4 regions of the Streptomyces sp. NPDC001137 genome follow, and region 4 is predicted to be linked to each of the others. Evidence: riboswitches for the same ligand, from Rfam matches in the RefSeq annotation. Region 4 holds a riboswitch; each other region holds the start of a gene.
The links. A riboswitch is a leader RNA that binds a small molecule or an ion and turns the genes downstream of it on or off. The one in region 4 is predicted to bind cobalamin.
Positions count from the first base shown of each region.

Region 1: it holds a riboswitch for cobalamin, as region 4 does, so the genes downstream of both, ABT254_RS39630 (cobalamin biosynthesis protein) here and ABT254_RS25965 (ribonucleoside-diphosphate reductase subunit alpha) in region 4, are expected to answer to the same signal.
Region 2: it holds a riboswitch for cobalamin, as region 4 does, so the genes downstream of both, nicT (Nickel transporter NicT) here and ABT254_RS25965 (ribonucleoside-diphosphate reductase subunit alpha) in region 4, are expected to answer to the same signal.
Region 3: it holds a riboswitch for cobalamin, as region 4 does, so the genes downstream of both, ABT254_RS29555 (CbtB domain-containing protein) here and ABT254_RS25965 (ribonucleoside-diphosphate reductase subunit alpha) in region 4, are expected to answer to the same signal.

Region 1 is NZ_JBEPBA010000029.1:56,492-61,665, reverse strand. It holds gene ABT254_RS39635 (cobyric acid synthase) at 1-949, opposite strand, end outside; gene ABT254_RS39630 (cobalamin biosynthesis protein) at 946-2,028, opposite strand; cobalamin riboswitch at 2,129-2,270, opposite strand; gene ABT254_RS39625 (hypothetical protein) at 2,417-2,644, opposite strand; gene ABT254_RS39620 (inorganic phosphate transporter) at 2,680-3,930, opposite strand; gene ABT254_RS39615 (lysozyme) at 4,083-4,832, opposite strand; gene ABT254_RS39610 (class II aldolase/adducin family protein) at 5,029-5,174, shown strand, end outside.
Region 2 is NZ_JBEPBA010000011.1:196,514-201,687, reverse strand. It holds gene ABT254_RS23570 (DUF4142 domain-containing protein) at 22-756, shown strand; gene ABT254_RS23565 (LAETG motif-containing sortase-dependent surface protein) at 1,009-1,935, shown strand; gene ABT254_RS23560 (ArsR/SmtB family transcription factor) at 2,043-2,402, opposite strand; cobalamin riboswitch at 2,483-2,669, shown strand; gene nicT (Nickel transporter NicT) at 2,698-3,762, shown strand; gene ABT254_RS23550 (nucleoside hydrolase) at 3,759-4,724, opposite strand; gene thrS (threonine--tRNA ligase) at 4,799-5,174, opposite strand, start outside.
Region 3 is NZ_JBEPBA010000017.1:45,801-50,974, reverse strand. It holds partial or broken gene ABT254_RS29570 (IS701 family transposase) at 1-287, shown strand, start outside; gene ABT254_RS29565 (acyl-CoA dehydrogenase family protein) at 634-1,812, opposite strand; gene ABT254_RS29560 (CbtA family protein) at 1,952-2,707, opposite strand; gene ABT254_RS29555 (CbtB domain-containing protein) at 2,733-2,954, opposite strand; cobalamin riboswitch at 2,957-3,139, opposite strand; gene ABT254_RS29550 (histidine phosphatase family protein) at 3,240-3,812, shown strand; gene ABT254_RS29545 (four-helix bundle copper-binding protein) at 3,816-4,187, opposite strand; gene ABT254_RS29540 (DUF6479 family protein) at 4,297-4,668, shown strand; gene ABT254_RS29535 (hypothetical protein) at 5,084-5,174, shown strand, end outside.
Region 4 is NZ_JBEPBA010000013.1:193,220-198,393, reverse strand. It holds gene ABT254_RS25965 (ribonucleoside-diphosphate reductase subunit alpha) at 1-2,129, opposite strand, end outside; cobalamin riboswitch at 2,254-2,382, opposite strand; gene ABT254_RS25960 (GNAT family N-acetyltransferase) at 2,445-2,945, opposite strand; gene mctP (monocarboxylate uptake permease MctP) at 3,020-4,639, opposite strand; gene ABT254_RS25950 (DUF3311 domain-containing protein) at 4,636-4,887, opposite strand; gene ABT254_RS25945 (YbdD/YjiX family protein) at 5,025-5,174, opposite strand, start outside.

The sequences.
Region 1 (5,174 bases), on a different contig from region 4:
CCAGGGCCTTCACCGTTCCCCGGGTCCCCGGTACGACGACGAGGTCGGCGTCGGCGAGTTCCTCGGGCCGGTCCACGAACCGCACCACGACGCCCGGTTCGGCGGCCAGGGCGTCCACGTCGGTGAAGTTGGACATCAGCGGGATCGCGCACACGGCGACCCGCAGCACGTCCTCGCCGACGGGCGGCGCGACGTTCGACTCCCGCACCGTCCCCCGAAGGGAGACCCGCAGTCCGTCCTCCTCGTCGATGCCGAGGCCGTGCTGAAAGGGGAGCACGCCATACGTCCGCCGCCCGGTGAGCCCGTGCAGCATGTCGAGCCCCGGCTCCAGGAGGCTGACGTCCCCCCGGAACTTGTTGACGAGGAACCCGGCGACGAGTTCCTGGTCCTCGGGCGAGAGCAGGGCGACGGTCCCGAAGAAGGAGGCGAAGACCCCGCCGCGGTCGATGTCACCGACCACGAGCACGGGAAGCCGCGCGTTACGGGCGATGCCCATGTTCACGATGTCGGTCCGCCGCAGGTTGATCTCGGCGGGAGAACCCGCCCCCTCACAGATCACGGCGTCATACGTGCCCCGCAACTCGGCCAGGCAGTCGAGCACGGTCCCCAGAAGCTGCTGCTGCCGCCCCCCGTGATACCCGCGCGCACTCAACTCGCCGACGGGCTTGCCCATCAGCACGACCTGGCTGCTCTGCTCGCCACCGGGCTTGAGCAGCACGGGGTTCATCAGCGCGGTCGGCTCGACCCGGCAGGCCTGCGCCTGCATGGCCTGAGCCCGCCCGATCTCGGCACCCTCACGCGTCACGAACGAATTGAGGGACATGTTCTGCGCCTTGAAGGGCGCCACCTTGACCCCCTGCCGCACCAGCCAACGACAGATCCCGGCAGTGACGACACTCTTCCCGGCATCGGAGGTGGTACCGGCAACGAGAAGCCCCCCGCCGCTCATGACACACCACCCTGCTGTCGCCCAACCGCTGTGGGCAGTCGTTCCGCCAGGGCGGAACGGGGCACAGCCCCCACCGCATCCGCTGTGGGCAGTCGTTCCGCTGGGGCGGAACGGGTGGGCACAGCCCCCACCGCCGGGCGCCGTGCGACCCGGCCCCGCAGCACCGCCCCAGCCGCACTGACCCCCAACGCCAGCCATCCGACCCGCCGCGACAACCGCACGGCACGCTCGATGTCGCCGACTTCCACGGCACGCCCCTCCCCGTTCAGCACAGGCCGATGCTCAACACGCCCCCCATACGACAAGGTCCCCCCGAGCCGCACCCCCAGCGCCCCCGCGAACGAAGCCTCCACGGGCCCGGCATTGGGGCTCGGATGCTTCGCGGCGTCAGAACGCCAGGCGCGTACGGCCCCCCGGCCGTCACCCCCGGCAGCGGCGGCCAGCACGGCGGTCAGACGGGCCCCCGGCCACCCCGCCACATCGTCCAGCCGCGCCGAAGCCCAGCCGTACCGCCGGTACCTGGCCGACTTGTGCCCCACCATGGCGTCGAGCGTGTTCACGGCCCGGAACCCGAGCAGCCCGGGCACTCCGCCCACGGCCCCCCACACCAGCGCCCCCACGACGGCATCGGAGGTGTTCTCGGCGACGGACTCCACCACCGCCCGCGCGATCCCGTCGGCGTCCAGGGCCTGCGGATCCCGCCCGCACAGATGCGGCAGCCTGGCCCGGGCGGCCTCGACGTCCCCGGCCTCCAGCGCCCGCCCGATGCCACGGGCCTCGCGCGCGAGCGAGGTCCCCCCGACAACGGCCCACGTGGCGGCCGCGGTCAGAGCGAGGGAGGCGGTACGGGACGGACGTACGGACCGCTGCGCGAGGGCACCCAGCGCAATGGCGCTCCCGGCGCACACGGCGGTGTGCAGCGCGCCCCACCCGCGATGGTCCCGCCACAACACCTGCTCCACGGCACCCGCGGCCCGCCCGAACACGGCGACCGGATGCCCACGGCGCGGATCGCCGAGCAGATGGTCACCGAGGAGGCCGGCGGCGGCGCCGTACGCGAAGACGCGATCGGCACGCATCGGCTCAGCCGGCCGTGGGATCGAGCAGGGACCTGGTCCTGAACCTCAAACGGCAGGCTGGCATGGCGACATGTCCTCACTCAGGGTGTCCACGCCCTGGTTCGACGAGACCGGCGGTGAGAGTTCCTGGCTCCCGGGGCTTACTACCCCGGTGACAGTGGCGGGACCGCGCCGGACTCGCACCGGCTTCCTCTCGCGCCGCCGTATATGGCTTCGGCAGTCCACCACGCCCCCGAACGGCAGTCAACTTGCCGTTGACCTGCGGCGGGGGAGTGTGCTGAGGCCCACACCCGGCGCTCGGACCCGCGCATGAAAAACCCGCGGGGCGAGGAAGCACGAAAGGGTGCTTCCTCGCCCCGCGGGACGGTGGGGAGGCGGTCCGGCCGCCTCAGGACTTGGCGATCACCAGATGGATCCCGTAGGCCACCGCCGCCGCGACCCCCGCGAAGGCCACGTACGCGCCGGCCACCGCGAGGGACGCCGAGTTGCCCTGCGCCACGGCCCGCTCGCGGCGCGACAGGCCCATGATGCCGAGGGTGAACAGGGCCACGAGGCCCACCGTGACCGCGAGGCTGACGCCGAAGACGGAGCCCAGGGCTGCCCAGTCGATCTTCATGCTGCTTCTCTTCCTTAAGTGCCGGGTGGGCGGGCTCAGACGGCCGCGGCCGGCGGGGTCGCCGGGTCGGGGGCGGCGGCCACGGGGGCCGGGGCGGGGATCGTGGCCGTCAGGCCCTCGGTCACCGTGCCCGTGGGGGGCGGGGTCACGGCGGCGATCGCCGTGGTCACCACGCCCGCGGGTTCGTCGGTCGCGTTGACGTTCGACGCGTCGACGACCTCGCGCCGGGAGACCTTCCAGATGGCCGCGCTGGCGACGACCAGGAAGACGGCGACGACGGCGGTGCCCCAGTCGCCGAGATCCGTCACGGACTCCGCGCCCGCACCGACCAGGGCCGCGGCCGGCAGCGTCAGGCACCAGGCCACGAGCATGCGGGTCGCCGTCGACCAGCGGACCACGCCGCCCTTGCGGCCGAGGCCCGCACCCATCACCGAACCGGAGACCGAGTGGGTGGTGGAGAGCGAGAAGCCGAGGTGCGAGGAGGCCAGGATGACCGTGGCCGCGCTGGTCTGGGCGGCGAAGCCCTGCTGCGGCTGGAGCTCGGTCAGTCCCTTGCCCATGGTGCGGATGATGCGCCAGCCACCGAGCCAGGTGCCGAGCGCGATGGCGAGGCCCGCGGAGAGGATGACCCAGGTGGGCGGGTCGGAGTCGGGGGCGACGGCGCCGCCGGCGACCAGGGCGAGGGTGATGATGCCCATCGTCTTCTGTGCGTCGTTGGTGCCGTGGGCCAGCGAGACCAGGCCCGCGGAGGCGATCTGGCCGACGCGGTAGCCCTTTTCGGCGGCCTTGCCGTCGGCCTTCTTGCCGAGGGTGTACGACAGCCGGGTCGCGAGCAGGGCTGCCAGGCCCGCGACGATCGGGGCGGCGAGCGCCGGGATGAGCACCTTGGTGACGAGCACGTCGCCGTGCACCGCGCCCATGCCGGCCGAGGCGATGGTGGCGCCGATCAGACCGCCCATCAGGGCGTGCGAGGAACTGGAGGGAAGGCCGACGAGCCAGGTCAGCAGGTTCCAGAGGATCGCGCCGACCAGCGCCGCGAAGATGACCTCGGGACGTATGCCGGTCTCGTCGACGAGACCCTTGGAGATCGTGTTGGCGACCTCCACGGAGAGGAAGGCACCCGCAAGGTTCAGCACGGCGGACATGGCCACCGCGACCTTGGGCTTGAGCGCACCGGTCGAGATGGTGGTGGCCATCGCGTTGGCGGTGTCGTGGAAACCGTTCGTGAAATCAAACGCGAGTGCGGTTACGACCACAATCGCGAGGATCAGCGAGAAGTTTTCCATTTACCCAGGCAATCGTTCGAAGTCAACGGTCGGTTGACCGTAGGCAACCTGGGTGAACGGAAGATGAACTGAGGGCGGCTGCACGATGTCTGAATGAGGGGGTCGCCGCTCCGCCCCGTCCCGGCGACCCCCGGTCTCTCGGCGCCCCTTGGTCAGTAGCCCCGGGCGAACTTCCTCAGCTGGGTCTGCGACCCGTTGAAGAGATTCTGGTCACCCGGCAGGTCGCCGCCGTTGTCGTACTGCCAGAAGGTCCAGAACGACCAGCCGGCCGGGAGAGAACCCGTGGCCCCGGAGCCGTGACGGGCTATCCACAGCGCGTGGTCGGAGGCGAACGCGCCGCTTCCGCCCGTGCAGGTGTTCCACCAGTGGGTGGTCGTGTAGATCACGGGATGGCGGCCGGTGAGCCGCTTCACCTCGCCGCTGAACGACTTGATCCAGCCGACCATGCGCGCCTTGCTCAGTCCGTAGCACCTGTGCTTGGCGCTGTACGGGTTGTATTCGATGTCGAGCGCGGGCGGCAGCGTCCAGCCGTCCGAACTCCACCTGCCGCCGTGGTTCACGAAGTACGCCGCCTGCGCCCTGCCCGACGACTTGTCCGGCAGTGCGAAGTGGTACGCGCCGCGGATGATGCCGGCGCTGCGGGCGCCGTTGTACTGCTGGCCGAAGTACGGATTGCTGTAGTTCGTGGACTCGGTCGCCTTGACGTAGACGAACCTTGCGCCCTTGGCCTTCGCGCTCGACCAGTTGACGTTCTTCTGGTGCGAAGAGACGTCGTGCCCCTTCGGCAGACTCGCCGCCGAGGCCGGAAGCCCGGCGAGAGCCGCCCCTGTGACGGTGAGCGCCGCCACGGAGACCGCGAGAACGCGGGTGCGGCGGCGCAGCGGTTTGCGATCACGAGCCATGTTTCCCCCCGGAATGGCGACGTGCACGACAAAACAACGGGAGATTACTGGAAGGTCGTCGAATGCCCGATGATCTCCGGCCAAGCATGGAGAGAGAAGGATATGTCCCTATAAGGGGTCTTTCGGAGGCGTGGCTTCCGCCCTAAAGTGCCTCCGCCCCGCAGCGGGCCGGGGAGGTGCCTGGCAGGATCGCGGCATGGCTGAGCAGCGGCGGGACCAGCGAGGCGAACGGGATGCGCTAGAAGGTGTGCGGGGCGTGCCGGAGCGGTGGGGGAGGGGCCTGAGCGCCGAGGTGGCGCACGCCTGGGAGGCGCTCGTCGCGACCGCCCGCCGCACGGTCGC
Region 2 (5,174 bases), on a different contig from region 4:
AACGCGACGGGAACTCTCTTCGTGGGTGGGGCCCTCAGTCTGACCCTGGCCGCGCTCGCCTATCCCGCGATGCTCGGAGTCAACACCGTGTCCAGCGACGGATCGAGAGTCATCGCCCAGACGCAGTGGGGGCCGCTGACGGAGGCCGACCGGGACTTCGTGGTCAAGGTGCGTGCGGCCGGACTGTGGGAGTACCCCGTGGGCCAGATGGGCCTGAAGAAGGGGCAGAGCAAGGCGGTGATCACCGCGAGCAAGCACCTCATCGACGGGCACGCCGCGCTGGACGCCAGCTGCCGCAAGATCAGCACGATGCTGAACATCACGATCCCCAACGTGGCCAGCCCCCAGCAGGTCGGGTTCGTCAACACGCTCGCCGCGGACCAGGGCAAGCAGTTCGACACGGACTTCGCCAACATCCTGCGCGTGACGCACGGTTCGATCTTCAATGCGATAGCGAAGATCCGCTCGACGACCAAGAACTCGGTGGTGCGCGTGCTGGCCAACCAGGCCAACGCGACGGTCCTCGACCACATCACGGTCATGGAGGACACCGGCCTGGTCAACTTCGACCAGGTCCTCTTCCAGCAGACGACCCCGCCGAAGCTGCCCGCCAGTGACCTGACCCCGCCACCCCCGGTCGCGGGCCAGCCGGAGGTCGTCCTCACCCCGCCGGTGGACAGCACCACCCAGCCGCCGCTCCTGCCGGGTGAGTCCGCGACCGGCCAGAACGCAGCTCCGAGCCCGACCGTGAGGTGAGATCCGGGCGGCTTGGTGATAGTGGAGCCGCCTCTTCCGTCTGTGGCGAAATTGTAATGGACGGTTGAACTACTCGTCGGTTACCGCAGGTTGACAGCGTTCCGCCAACAGATCCACGATGTGATCGCACTGGGGCTCATGTGACCAATGGGCCCGGTGTTCCTCAGACCATTCACCCCCGGTGCGGCCGGGCGCGGCGTGCTGCCCTGCGCCGCCGCGCCGGGATCTGCACACGCCAAGATGGGGATCTGCATGTCCATAGCCAGACGTGTCACCGCGCGCCGCCTCCTGGGGACGGGCGCCGCCTCGCTCGCCCTGTGCGCCGCCACCGTCGCCGCGGCCTCGGGGGCCTGGGCCACCGGCACGCCCGGCGGTGACGGCTGGAAGCATGCCGACGGCTACCGGCCCGGCACCGGCGCCGGCACCAAGACGGAGACGGACCGCTGCCAGTTCTCGCTGGACGGCAGCAACTTCTACGACTCGGTCAAGGTCGACGACCAGACCCTGAAGCCCACCGACGACGGCAAGGTCCACATCAAGGTCCGAACCGCGGGCGACGCCACGACCTGCACGGCCTCCCTGGCCTCCTACCTGGCCCACGGCCCGTCCTTCGCCACCTCCGGCGAGCAGGTCTTCGTCGACTTCGACTCGGTGACGGTCAAGCAGGGCCAGACCGACTCCCTCGACATCGCGGTGCCCGACGCGGGCTGCTTCGCGCAGATCGACCTCTACCGGGGCGCCGTGAAGTTCGACGGCAAGCTGGACGCGAAGGACGGCTTCGAACACGGCGATCTGCCCAAGGGCCCCGACCACCCGGTCATCAAGGACAAGCTCATCGCCTCCTGGAACGGCGGCACGAAGGACTGCACGAGCACCGAGTCGCAGCCGCCGTCCACCCCGCCCGCCTCGACCCCGCCGGCCGGGCAGCCCTCCACGCCGGCCGAGGAGAGCCCCACCCCGACTCCGAGCGCCTCCGAGTCGACGCCGAGCGGGCCCGACACCCCGGTCGCCTCCGCGTCGACCACCGCTCCCGCGGCCACCACGAGCGGCGGCGGTGGCCTCGCGGAGACCGGCGGCGGCAGCGACTCCGGTCTCATCGTCGGCGGCGCCACGGCGCTCCTGGCCGCCGGCGGGGCGATCGTCGTCGTGACCAGGCGCCGCCGCACGGCCCACCGGTGATCCGCCCCCGCCCGACCGGCCGGCGGACATCCCGATAGCCACTCCCGATACGAACGCCCCGGAGACCCCCGCTCCGGGGCGTTCGTGCCGCCGGATCCGCGGACCGGTCAACTCCCGTCCGCGGCACAGTGCCTGAGCAGCAGTCGTACGTCGTCGTCGACGACCTGGTAGCGCACCACGCGCCCTTCCTTCTCGCCCGCCACGACCCCGGCCGCCCTGAGCAGCCGCAGCGCCTGTGAGACGGCGGGGTCGTTCATGCCGGTCGCGATCGCCAGGTCGGACACGGCCAGCGGGCCGGTGCGGTGCAGGGCGAGCAGCAGGGCGAGCCGCTTGGGATCGGCGAGCAGGGAGAAGCGGTCGGCCCAGGTCCGGACGTGCTCGGCGTCGCCGATGGCCTCGATGGCCTCGCACACCCGGTGGCCGTCGATCGTGCGGCGGTCTGCGCGGTCGGCCGGGACGAGATGCATACGGCCATCCTCGCAGGCGCCTCCATGTGATCTTCCATACCTGCGCAGGTATGCAGCTATGCAGGGGAAGCCCAACGCCCCTACGGTGGGCGGGCCGTGGTGTTCGGGAAGTCGGTGCCATGCCGACGCGGCCCTCGCCACTGTGATCGGGGAGTTCGTCGCCCACGTCCCGCGAGGGACAGCCACTGGCCGCCAAGGCGGCTGGGAAGGCGGGCGGCGGACGTACGACCCGTAAGCCAGGAGACCGGCCACGGCATCTCACGAGGTGATCCACGAGGTGCTGGAGCGTGACCGCATGACCCTGCCCGGGACGTCCCTGCCCGAATCCGAGGCGCCCGTCTCCTTCCGCTGGCGGCGCGAGGACACCGTGAAGACGGTCGGCCTGATGGCGGTGATCGCCGCCCTGCACGTCGTCGCGTTCGGCATCCTCTTCCTCCTGGTCGTCCCCGGGCACTACGAGGTCGGCAACAAGGCCTTCGGGCTCGGCCTCGGCATCACCGCGTACACGCTCGGCATGCGGCACGCCTTCGACGCCGACCACATCGCCGCCATCGACAACACCACCCGCAAGCTGATGGCCGACGGCAAGCGGCCGGTGTCGGTGGGGTTCTGGTTCGCGCTCGGGCACTCCAGCGTGGTCGTGGTGCTGGCGGCGATGATCGCGGGCGGCACCCAGCTCGCCGACAAGGTCATGAACGAGCACTCCCGCACCCACCAGGTGCTCGGCTTCATGGGTACGACGATCTCGGCGACGTTCCTCTATCTCGTCGCCGCGCTGAACCTGGTCGCCCTCGTGGGCATCCTGCGCGTCTTCCGGGCGATGCGGGCGGGGACGTACGACGAGAAGGAGCTCGAACAGCACCTCGACTCCCGCGGCTTCATGAACCGGATCCTCGGCCGCCTGACCAGGTCCATCTCCCGCCCCGGCCAGATGTTCCCGCTCGGCTTCCTCTTCGGCCTGGGCTTCGACACGGCGACCGAGGTCACGCTGATGGTGATGGCGGGCTCCGGCGCGGCGGCCGGGCTGCCCTGGTACGCGATCCTGTGCCTTCCGCTGCTCTTCGCGGCCGGCATGAGCCTGTTCGACACGCTCGACGGCACGTTCATGAACTTCGCCTACCAGTGGGCCTCCTCGAACCCGGTGCGCAAGGTGTTCTACAACCTCACCATCACCGGGCTGTCCATCGCCGTCGCCTTCTTCATCGCCACGATGGAACTCTTCGGCCTCGACCTGGCCAACGTCGGCTACATCATCGTCGGCCTGTTCGTGGTGGTGTGGGTGGCGGCGGTGGGGTACTGGAAGGCGGCGCGGGTGGAGCAGCGGTGGGCGGCGCCGACCGCGCCCCCAGCGGAGCGCTAACGCTCCACTGTCTCCAAATACAGCTTCACGAAACGGTCCACGTCGACCTCCAACGCCACGTCCACCAGCGGCTGTCGACGGGCTCCCTCGTGGATCTCGGACTCTCCGGGGCGGGGGCGGCGGTCCACTATCGTCTGGCCGCGGGTCGGGCCGGGGGCGAGGGAGACCTCGACGGGGAGCAGGCGGGTGGTGATGCCCGCGGGGTCGACGACCGTGCAGACCGCGCCCGCGTCCCCGAGGCCGCCGGCCTCCTCCGCCTCGGGGGCCTCGCCCGGGTGGGCCGGCCGGTGGGCGAGGAGCTCGCCGGCCAACCGGGTGCCGGGATCGGTGCTCGCGCGCAACCGGTGCACATCGGCGCCGGGGACGACGACCTGCGTGAACACGTCCAGGCCGTACATCGTGATCGGTACCCCGGCGGTGAGCAGGACGGCGGCCGCCTCCGGATCGTGCCAGACGTTGAACTCGGCGACCGCCGTGGCGTTCCCGGTGGCCGCCGCGCCCCCCATGAACACGATCCGCTCGATGTTGCGGGTGACTTCGGGGTGGGTGCGCAGCAGCAGGGCGATATTGGTCAGGGGCGCGGTGGGGACGAGGGTGACCGGGCGCGGCGAGGCGAGGATCTCCCGGCGCAGCAGGGTCACCGCGTCCACGTCGGCGGGGGTGCGGGTGGGCGCGGGCAGGCCGAGGTCGCCCATGCCGTCGGAGCCGTGCACATGCCGCGCCGAGCGCGCCGGCTCGATCAGCGGGCGCTCGGCTCCGCGGCCGACGGGGATGTCGGGGGCGCCGGCCTGTTCCAGCACGGTGAGGGTGTTGCGGACGACACCGTCCACGTCCGTGTTCCCGGCGACGCAGGTGACCGCGCGCAGGTCGATCCCCGGGTGGCGGACGGCGAAGAGCAGGGCCAGGGCGTCGTCGACACCCGTGTCGCAGTCGATGATCACCGGGATGGGCTGACCGGTCACGGCCGGGCTCCTCTCACTACGACGACACGGGTCGCTACGACACGGGCTGCGCGCCGGGCGCTACGACAGTGACCTTACGCAGCCGCCCACAGTTCGGCGCCACGGGTCCGGACGCACTCCCCGATCCCCTCCAGCAGCCGTTCCACCGGTACGGCCCCCGGCCGCCGTCCGTCCCGCAGCCGCAGGGCCGCCAGGTCGCCCCCGGCCTCCCGTTCGCCGATCACCGCCTGGTACGGCACCAGGCGCGCGGCCCGGATGCGGGCACCGAGGCTGCCCTGCTCGGGAGCGGCCACCTCGGCGCGCAGCCCGCGTGCCAGGGCCCGCCGTACGAGGTCGTGGGCCTGCTCCTCCTGAGCCTGCGACACCGGCAGCACCACGAGCTGGACGGGCGCGACCCAGGCCGGGAAGGCCCCGCCGTGCTCCTCGATCATCTGCGCCACCGCCCGCTCC
Region 3 (5,174 bases), on a different contig from region 4:
TGCCCAAGCCCCGCCTGACCCTGGGGCTGCTGGAGAGGCTGGCGGGTTGGCTTCCGTCGGTGCCGGTGATTGTGGCCGACTGCGGCTACGGCCGCAGTGTCGGCTTCCGCCTGGCCCTGGAGGAACGCGGCTGGTCCTACATCGTCGCTGTCGAGCCCAAGGAGATCGCCCGCCCGGCCGGTGCCAAGCCGGAGCTGCCGCCCTACCAGGGATGGGGCCCGCCCACGTTGCCGCGCTATCGCGAGCCGGCCCGCCCCCTGCACCAACTGATCGATGCGCACACCCGCTTCGAGGACGTCACCTGACGAGAGGGCAGCAGGGCTCAGTCATCCACCGCCCTCGAGTCCGCGAACGGCATCTCCAAGATCCCCGCCAGAACGGCCGCTGCCGATGGTGTACGCCCACGGGCAACCTCGGACGCGGCGCCAGCGGAGAACTTCAGCCTGGCAGGCGGCAAGTTCTCGATCTTGAGTTGGAGCCGCCATCGCCGCGAAGTCGCAGTCGACGGCGTTTCCAGTGCTCGCGGCGAAGTGCCAACTGCCGCATCACGGCTCGGCCGTCATCCTGATCCCACAGAATCACGGTGCCAACTATCCTCGGTATGTGACAACTAACGTCTGTGGTCACAGCAGGCTAACGCCGCACCCTCGGCATCCCCAGACCGATCCACGAGATGATCTCCCGCTGGATCTCGTTGTTTCCGCCGCCGAAGGTGAAGATGACCGCCGAGCGGTAGCCGCGCTCCAGTTCGCCGTGGAGGACCGCGCCCGCGGAGCCCTCCTTCAGCGCGCCCGCCGCGCCGACGATCTCCATCAGCCAGGCGTAGGCGTCCCGGCGCGCCTCTGAGCCGTAGACCTTGACCGCGGAGGCGTCCTGGGGGGCGAGCGTGCCGTTCTGGACGGCGTGCACCATCCGCCAGTTGAGCAGCTTCATCGCATCGAGTTTGGTGTGGGTCTGGGCGAGGCGTCGGCGCACCCAGGGCAGGTCGACGACGCGGCGGCCGTCGGCCAGCTTGGTCTCCATGGCCCAGCGCTGGACGTCCTGCAGGGCGCGGATCGCCATGGTGCCGTGGGCGGCGAGGGTGACGCGCTCGTGGTTGAGCTGGTTGGTGATCAGCCGCCAGCCCTGGTTCTCGGCGCCGACGCGGCGGGAGACGGGGACGCGGATGTTCTCGTAGTAGCTGGCCGTGGTGTCGTGCGAGGCAAGGGTGTTGATGAGGGTGCAGGAGTAGCCGGGGTCGGTGGTGGGGACGAGGAGCATGGTGATGCCCTTGTGGGGCGGTGCCTCGGGGTCGGTGCGGGTGGCCAGCCACACCCAGTCCGCGGTGTCGCCGTTGGTGGTCCAGATCTTCTGGCCGTTGACGACGTACTCGTCGCCGTCCCGTACGGCGCGCGTCTTCAGGGACGCGAGATCGGTGCCCGCGTCGGGCTCGCTGTAGCCGATCGCGAAGTCGATCTCGCCGGCGAGGATCTTGGGCAGGAAGTACGCCTTCTGCTCCTCCGTGCCGAACTGCATGATCGTCGGCCCGACGGTGTTCAGCGCCATCAGCGGCAGTGGTACGCCGGCCTGGGCGGCCTCGTCGAAGAAGATGAACTGCTCCATCGCGGTCAGCCCGCGCCCGCCGTACTCCTTCGGCCAGCCCACGCCGAGCCAGCCGTCGGTGCCCAGGCGTCGGATGGTCTCGCGGTAGAAGCGTTTCTGGGCGGCCGGGTCGCCGTGCCGTGCGTAGGCGTTGTCCGGCACCAACTCGGCGAAGTACGAGCGCAGTTCGGTGCGCAGCCGCTGCTGCTCGGGCGTGTATTCGAGGTGCACGGCGCCTCCAGGCTTCCCAGGCCGGTCCTGACGGCGCACACCGTAGAACGTGTTCCAGAAATTGGGAATGGCGAGGGACAGGGAAAGGGCCCCCGGTCGTCGACCGGGGGCCCTTTGCCAAGTGAACCGGTGGAACGGGTCAATGGGCGACGGGAGTTGCCTTGGAAGCGCCGTTCGCCCGCGCCGGCTTCGGCGCGAGCACCCGCTCCGCCAGCACCCCGAAGACCAGCCCGAAGGAGGTCCACAAGGTCAACTGGACGGCCAGGGCCGCCAGTCGGAACTGCCAGAGCAGGGTGGCGGAGAAGTCCTTGGGGACCTCGTTGAAGGACGGCAGGAACGCGTACGCGAGCCCGATGGCGAGGACGAGGAACGCGCCCGCGGCGAGCGTGGCGTTCCAGTTGCCCAGGCGGGGCGCCAGGCGCTTGCCCAGGATGACGGCGGCCACGGCCAGCAGCACGCTGAGCACCACCATCAGGAAGTACAGCGTGGTGCGTTTGCCGATGGTGTCGGGGTCTCCGACGGACGGGGGGTTGGCCGGGTACTTCAGGAACGGCACGACGTACACGGTGATCAGGCCGGCGGCCGCCAGGAGCAGCGCGCTCGCGCGCGGCCCGAAGCGGCCGATGCGGCCGAGCGCGAAGCAGTACGCGAGGGCGGCGATGCCGCCGAACGCGACGCCGTAGACCAGGACACCGGTGGACAGGCCCGCGGTGGACTGCATCGTGCGGCTGACGGCTTCGACGCCGTGCTCGTGGGAGTGCGCCTCCTCGTAGGCGATGGCCGCATCCACGCGCGGTTCACCGAGGAAGTAGGCGACGACCAGGGCGAGCAGGCCCGCGGCGAGCCCCGCGAGCATGCCACGCACCAGGAGGTTGCGGACGGTTGCCGAGTTCATGAGCGGCTGTGCTTTCTCGCCGCCCTCAGTGGCAGGGGAAGCCGAGCAGGTGGCGGGCGTCGTGCACCCACTCGTGCACGTCGGATCCGTTCATCACGGAAGTGGCGCCCTGCTCGGCGCCGACGAAGTAGAGCAGAACCAGCATCAGGATGCCGAAGAAGACCGCCCAGGGGACGATCGCGCCGATCGGCAGCTTTGCCGGTACGGCGGTGGGGGTGGTGGTCGGCTGAGCGACAGACTGCGCCATGGCAGGCCCTCCTGGGGAACTCGCGTCCCGTCTCGGTGGTGCACGCGACGACGGGGCGGGTCTGACTCACCCGGTGCGCACCCAGGGTGCGTACCGGACTTACAGTGGCGCGACCGTGCCGGACTTCCACCGGCTTCCGCTGTGCCGTCGTCAATATCCACGAGAAGGTACCGCGAAGCAGAGGTGGGGCCAAGGGCGCACGGGGCGGCCGTGAGCGCCCCTGGTGAGCCGTTTTTCTCGTCAGGGCCAGGGATTTGAAGGGATGTCGAGGGCGGGGATGGACGTATGACGAGCCGAGTGATCTTGGTCTCACCTGCGATCACGGCGGCCCTCAGGGAGGCCCGCTTCGACGACGGCTGCCCGCTGGACGCCTCCGGGCTGCGGCAGGCACGGGCGGCCGCCGGCACGCTCCCGGCGGCGGAACGGGTCTGGGTCTCCCCCACCGTGCGCTGCCGCGAGACCGCGGGCGCCCTCGGCCTCGACGCCGTGGACGCGCCGGAGTTGGCGGCCCTGGATGCGGGCCGCTGGCGCGGTGCGACGCTGGCGGAGGTGAGCGAGCGCGAGCCGGAGGCGCTGGCCCGCTGGCTGTCGGACCCCGCGGCGGCGCCGCACGGCGGGGAGTCGGTGACGGCGCTGTGCGACCGGGTGGCGGGCTGGCTGGAGGCGGTCGCGCGGACACCGGGCCGGACGATCGCCGTTGTCGAACCCGAGGCCGTACGGGCCGCGGTGGTCCGGGCGCTCGGGGCGCCGGAGTCGGCGTTCTGGCGCGCGGACGTCCCGCCGCTGACGGCCGTCGGGCTCAGCGGCAGGGCGGGGCGCTGGAACGTGCGGCTCGGGCAGCCGGTCGGTGCGCCGTGAGCGTCAGTTCAGGGTGGCGAGGAATTCCGTGCACGCCTCGGCGCACTGCCGGCAGGCCTTCGCGCCGTCCTCGGCGCCCGGAAACCGGTCGAAGGCGTGCGCACCCTCCAGGCACACGGTGCGGCACCACTCCACCTGGATGCGGATGGCGGCCTCGTCCAGGCTGTTCTGCTCGGACAGCACACGGCAGGTCGCGTCGCACACCTCCGCGCACATGATGCCCTTGCGTCGTACGAGTTCCTGCTCCTCCGTGCCGTCCGGGTCCACGAGGCTCGCGCGCAGCGCACACGCGCGTGCGCACTCGGTGCACGCCTGCGCGCAGGCGAAGCGGTCCTCCAGGAACCGGAAGAGCTCCTGCTGGGTCGTCGAAGTCACACCTGGCGGGTTGCCGTCACCGACCCCCTCAAACACCGGTGACCGCGATCCCGTCGACTCGGGCCGGCCGGGCCGGTTCGCACCGGGTCCCATGGGTACCCGCGTGCCCATGAGCACCTCATGGATGGACATGGACATCGCCGCAGGCCGCGGCGCCCTGGGAATCGGCCTGGTCGTCGTGGGGGTGGCGGTCGTGGCCCTGCTGATCGGTGCCTTCTGGCTGGGCGCCCGCATCCGTCGCCGTGAACCCGCTCCGCCGCGCCCGGAGGATCAGCCGCAACTGCCGGACGACGGCCCGGTCCGCGAGGTACAGGAGAACCGTGAGCCCGCCGAGATACCCCGCAGCGAGCAGCGGCTGACCCCGCACGAGCTGCCCGGTCACGGCAATACGCCGAGCAGGACGAGTGGGTCGCAGCAGCGCAAGCGCTGGAGCGAGGGCAACAGCGGGGCGTTCGGGAGCGGCGGGCCGGGCAGCCGCTGACGCCGGGAGGACGTGAGAGTCAAGACCCACCCGCCCGCGGCACCCTGCCGCTGCCCGACTACGACGCCCTGCCGAGCGGCGGGCTCGGGAGCCGCGCAGGGTCCTGACCGCCGAGGAGGTCCAGGGCGCCCCTCACGTACCAGCACGCGGGCGGCGACCGGCTCCCGATCACACCGCGCTGCTGTTCGTCCGGCCTGGAACATGTGCACACGAGCGCGGAGCCGACATCGGGCGCCCCGAGCTCGCTGCGCCCCGAGCAGCACGGCCGCCACATCGGCCTACCGGTGTCACCCGCGACCTCCGCGCCACCCCTTCAGCCCACCACCGCACGGCACCCCCGACCGGATCACGGCAGCGTGGCCGAAGAGGCCGCAGGCCTCTCGCTGAATTCCTGCACAGACGAGGACTCGTCGCCATGATCTGTCGTCGCCACGTCGGCCGCGGGGCCGGAGCCGTCGTTCTCCTGCTCGCCGCAGCGGGCTGCTCGGACTCCGCCATGGGTCAGC
Region 4 (5,174 bases):
GACTGGTCCAGGAACGGGGTGCGGGCGGCGGCCATGTCGATGAGCCCGCGCTGCGGGATCTCCCACGCCGTGCGGTACAGGGCGCGTACGTCGGCCGGGATCCAGGCGAAGTCCTGCACCGAGCCGTTCGACTCGCGCAGCGCCTCACGGGTGCGGGCGTCCCAGACGCCGAGCTCCTTGAGGTCCTTCACCAGGTAGGAGTTGACCTGGAGGAACTCGCCGGAGAGGGTCTCGCGCTTGAAGAGGTTGGAGACCTGCGGCTCGATGCACTCGTACGCGCCCGCGATCGACGCGATGGTGGCGGTGGGGGCGATCGCGAGGAGGAGCGAGTTGCGCATGCCGACGGCGGCGATGCGTTCCCTGAGGGCCGCCCAGCGCTCCGGCCAGGTGAGTTCGGTGTCGTAGTGGTCGGGGTGCAGGACACCGCGGGCCGTGCGGGTCTTCTCCCAGGCGGGCAGTGGACCGCTCCGCTCGGCGAGGTCGGCGGAGGCCTCGTAGGCGGCGAGCATGATGCGCTCGGCGATCCGGGTGGACAGGGCCTTCGCCTCCGGTGAGTCGAAGGGCAGGCGCAGCTTGAAGAAGACGTCCTGGAGGCCCATCGCGCCCAGGCCCACGGGGCGCCAGCGGGCGTTCGAACGGCCCGCCTGCTCGGTGGGGTAGAAGTTGATGTCGACCACGCGGTCCAGGAAGGTCACGGCCGTGCGGACCGTCTCGTCCAGCCGTTCCCAGTCGATGTCCCCATCGGCCACGAACGCGCCGAGGTTGACCGAGCCCAGGTTGCAGACCGCCGTCTCGCCGTCGTTCGTGACCTCCAGGATCTCGGTGCAGAGGTTGGAGGAGTGGACGACATGGCCCGGCTCGGCGGTCTGGTTGGCGGTGCGGTTGGCGGCGTCCTTGAAGGTCATCCAGCCGTTGCCGGTCTGCGCGAGGGTGCGCATCATGCGGCCGTAGAGGTCACGGGCGGGGATGGTCTTCTTCGCGAGCCCCGCGTCCTCTGCCTTGCGGTAGGCGGCGTCGAACTCCTGGCCCCACAGGTCCACCAGCTCCGGCACGTCCGCCGGGGAGAACAGGGACCACTGCTCGTCGGCGTTCACGCGGCGCATGAACTCGTCCGGGACCCAGTGCGCGAGGTTCAGGTTGTGCGTACGGCGGGCGTCCTCACCGGTGTTGTCGCGCAGCTCCAGGAACTCCTCGATGTCGGAGTGCCAGGTCTCCAGGTAGACGGCGGCCGCGCCCTTGCGCCGGCCGCCCTGGTTCACGGCGGCGACCGAGGCGTCGAGGGTCTTCAGGAACGGGACGATGCCGTTGGAGTGGCCGTTGGTGCCGCGGATCAGGGAGCCGCGGGCGCGGATGCGGCTGTACGACAGGCCGATGCCGCCGGCGTGCTTCGAGAGGCGGGCGACCTGGTGGTAGCGGTCGTAGATGGAGTCCAGCTCGTCCAGCGGGGAGTCGAGGAGGTAGCAGGACGACATCTGGGGGTGCCGGGTGCCGGAGTTGAAGAGGGTGGGGGAGGACGGGAGGTAGTCGAGGCGGCTCATGAGCCGGTAGAGGGCCGCGACTTCCTCGAGTGCGCGTGTGGTGTCGTCCTCGGCCAGTCCGCTCGCCACCCTCAGCATGAAGTGCTGGGGCGTCTCGACGACCTTTCGGGTGATGGGATGCCGGAGCAGATAGCGGCTGTGCAGGGTGCGCAGGCCGAAGTAGCCGAAACGGTCATCGGCCTGAGGGTCGATGAGCGCGTCGAGGCGGTCGGCGTGGACCCGTACGAACTCCGCCGTGCGATCGGCGATGAGGCCCTCGCGGTGCCCGACGGCGACGGACTCGGTGAAGGACCTGACGCCCTGGGAGGCGGCCTCGGCGGCGATGCCGATCGTCAGCAGCCGGGCGGCCAGCTGCGAGTAGGCGGGGTCCTCGGAGATGAGGCCGGCGGCCGCCTCCGTGGCCAGTTCGCGCAGCTCCGTCTCGTCCGCGCGGGCGGACCGGCCGCGCAGCGCGGCGGCGGCGACCCGGCCGGGGTCGGCGTCGGGGAGGTCGGCGGTCAGCTCGGTCAGGGTCCGCAGCAGCGCGGCCCCCAGGCCGTCGTCGGCCACGGCGGCGCTGGCTGAAACCGGGTCTGCTGGCGCGATGGTCACGTGAGGCTCTCCCTCGCTCGGCACGGGGGCCTTGCGGAGGGCAGGGGGCAGTCACGAGCGCGCACGGCGTCGCGTCCACCGGCCCACTCCACGAGGCCCGGACGTCGAAGCACCCGGGCCACGGCGGCCGGGCGCACTGTCGGCAGGTCCTCGGACTGACGCCCATATGTGTGCGAACACGTATGGGTACACCGTTGCGGGACAGTTCCGGATTCGCACCGGATTCCCCTGCGGCGACAGCGAGCATGAGCATACATCTTGTGCCGGGTGTGGGTAGCACCCCCATATGTTGTGTCGCGGCGACTTCGGAGCGTGTCAGAGCGTCAACTCATAGGCGAGGAGGGTGAAGTCCTGACCCGGGATGGGCTTCCAGTCGCGCTCGGGGGCGCGGACGAAGCCGGCGCGTTCGTAGATGCGATGGGCGGCGTGCATGACCGGCTGGGTGCACAGGACGATGCCGGTGCGCTCCGCGGCTCTTGCCCGGTCGATGCAGGCGCGTACGAGGGCTTCTCCGGCGCCTCGGCCACGGGCTGCCCGGTCGACGGCGAGCATGCGTATCTCGGCCTCTCCCGGGCCGGCCAGATCCGCCATGGGGCCGGTGGACGGGACGTAGGTGACGCCGCCGACCGGCCGGCCGCCCAGGTCGGCCGCCAGCACCTCGGCCGCCGCCGCCCGCTTGGCGACGTCCCTCAACTCGGCGAGATACCAGTCGCTTTCGCCGAAGGTGAGCAGACCGTCCTGGAGATAGGCCTGGGCGGTGATCTCGCCGAGGACCTCGTACTCGCCGGGTTCCGCCTGTCTGATCACGATGTCCATGGTCCCGAGTGTGCCGGACGGGTACGACAACGGGCCGCCGGATTTCTCCGACGGCCCGCCGATCGCCGTAACCGCTAGTGGGACGCGCCCGCAGTCGCCGGGGGCAGCTCCACCTGGACGCCCGGGTCGCCCGCGTCCGCCGTGTAGTCCCCCGGCTTCGTCTCGTCGACGCCCTCGGGGGCCTTCAGGGCCTTCAGGACGAAGGTGAGCACCACCGCGACCACCGCGTTCAGGACGAACGCCGTCAGGCCGATGTAGCCCATCTCGCCGAGGCCCGGGATGTTCGCGTTGGAGCCGCCGAAGTGCTTCTGGCCCGGGTTGGTCGGGGAGGCGACACCGTAGGCGGCCAGCGTGCCGTAGACCATGCCGACCGCCCAGCCCGCGAGCAGCGCCCAGCGGTGGAACCAGCGCGTGAACAGGCCGCCGACCAGGGCCGGGAAGGTCTGCAGGATCCAGATGCCGCCCAGCAGCTGGAAGTTGATCGCGACCGTCTTGTCCATCGTCAGGACGAAGACCAGGGCACCCACCTTCACCAGCAGCGAGACGATCTTGGAGACCTTGGTCTCCTGCTCCGCCGTCGCGTCGGGCTTGATGAAGTCCTTGTAGATGTTGCGGGTGAAGAGGTTCGCGGCCGCGATGGACATGATCGCCGCGGGGACGAGCGCGCCGATGCCGATCGCGGCGAACGCCACGCCCGCGAACCAGCTCGGGAACATGTTCTCGAACAGCTGCGGAATGGCCAGCTGACCGTTGGTGACCTTGACCCCGGCCGCGATCGCCATGAAACCGAGCAGCGCGAGCAGGCCCAGCATCAGCGAGTACAGCGGAAGGATGGTGGTGTTGCGGCGGATCACGTCACGGCTCTTCGAGGACAGCGTCGCGGTGATCGAGTGCGGGTACATGAACAGCGCGAGCGCGGAGCCCAGCGCCAGCGTGGCGTACGTCCACTGGTTCGCCGCGGCCGGGACGAGTCCGCCCGCGCCGGCCGCCGCGTACTTCCCGCCCGCCTTGGAGAAGATCTCGTCGAACCCGCCCAGCTTGATCGGGATGTAGATGATCGCGACGGCGATGACGATGTAGATCAGCGCGTCCTTGACGAACGCGATCAGCGCGGGGGCGCGCAGGCCCGAGGAGTACGTGTAGGCCGCCAGCACACCGAAGGCGATCAGCAACGGCAGGTCCTTCACGAACCAGTTGGAGTTCGCGCTGCCGCCGACGCCCATCACGTCGAGGACGGCCTGGATGCCCACCAGCTGCAGCGCGATGTACGGCATCGTCGCCAGGATGCCGGTCACGGCCACCGCCAGCGACAGCCCCTTCGAGCCGAAGCGGCCGCGCACGAAGTCCGAGGTGGTCACGTACCCGTGCCGGTGCGAGACCGACCACAGCCGGGGCAGGAACGTGAAGATCAGGGGGTACACCAGGATCGTGTAGGGCACGGCGAAGAAGCCGGCCGCGCCCGCCGCGTAGATCGCCGCGGGTACGGCGACGAAGGTGTACGCCGTGTACAGGTCGCCGCCGAGCAGGAACCAGGTGATCCAGGTGCCGAACGACCGTCCGCCCAGGCCCCATTCGTCGAGGCTCTGCTCGTTCTCGGCCTTGCGCCAGCGCGCGGCCAGGAAGCCCATGACCGTGACGGCCAGGAAGAAGAAGATGAAGACGCCGAGCGCGACGCCGTTCACGCCGGTCTTCACTTGCTGCCTCCCCGGCGTGCCCGCTGGTCGCGCTGCCACAGCTTGTACGCGGTCATGGTCAGCGCCGTGGAGATCAGTACCCACAGCATCTGGTACCAGTAGAAGAACGGGATGCCACCGAGCGCAGGGTCGGTCTTGGCGTAGGAGCCGACCCACAGCATCGCCACGAAGGGCGCGACGAGGCAGATGGCGATGACGACGCGGACCGGTGTCACCACCGGGGGTCTCACTTCTGGCGTTTCAGACATACCGCGACTCCGTCCCCTCACTGATCACCTGTGTAACGCGCAGGCAATCTAGGTCACGCTGTTACGGGTGCGGAAGACCTCGTCCGCATATCGGTATGTCGATTCCGTGAAGGTCCGACATCGGTGCGACATCGCTGTCAGCAGCAGCGGAAACCCTGCCGAGGATCCGCCTCCTGACGGTCCGTCCGCATCCGCTCGAACTCACGCCGGGACGGCACCCGCGCGCCCGGAAGGGTCTTGCGCAGATGCGCGACATAACGGTCGTACGCCGACTCGTCCGTCAGCTC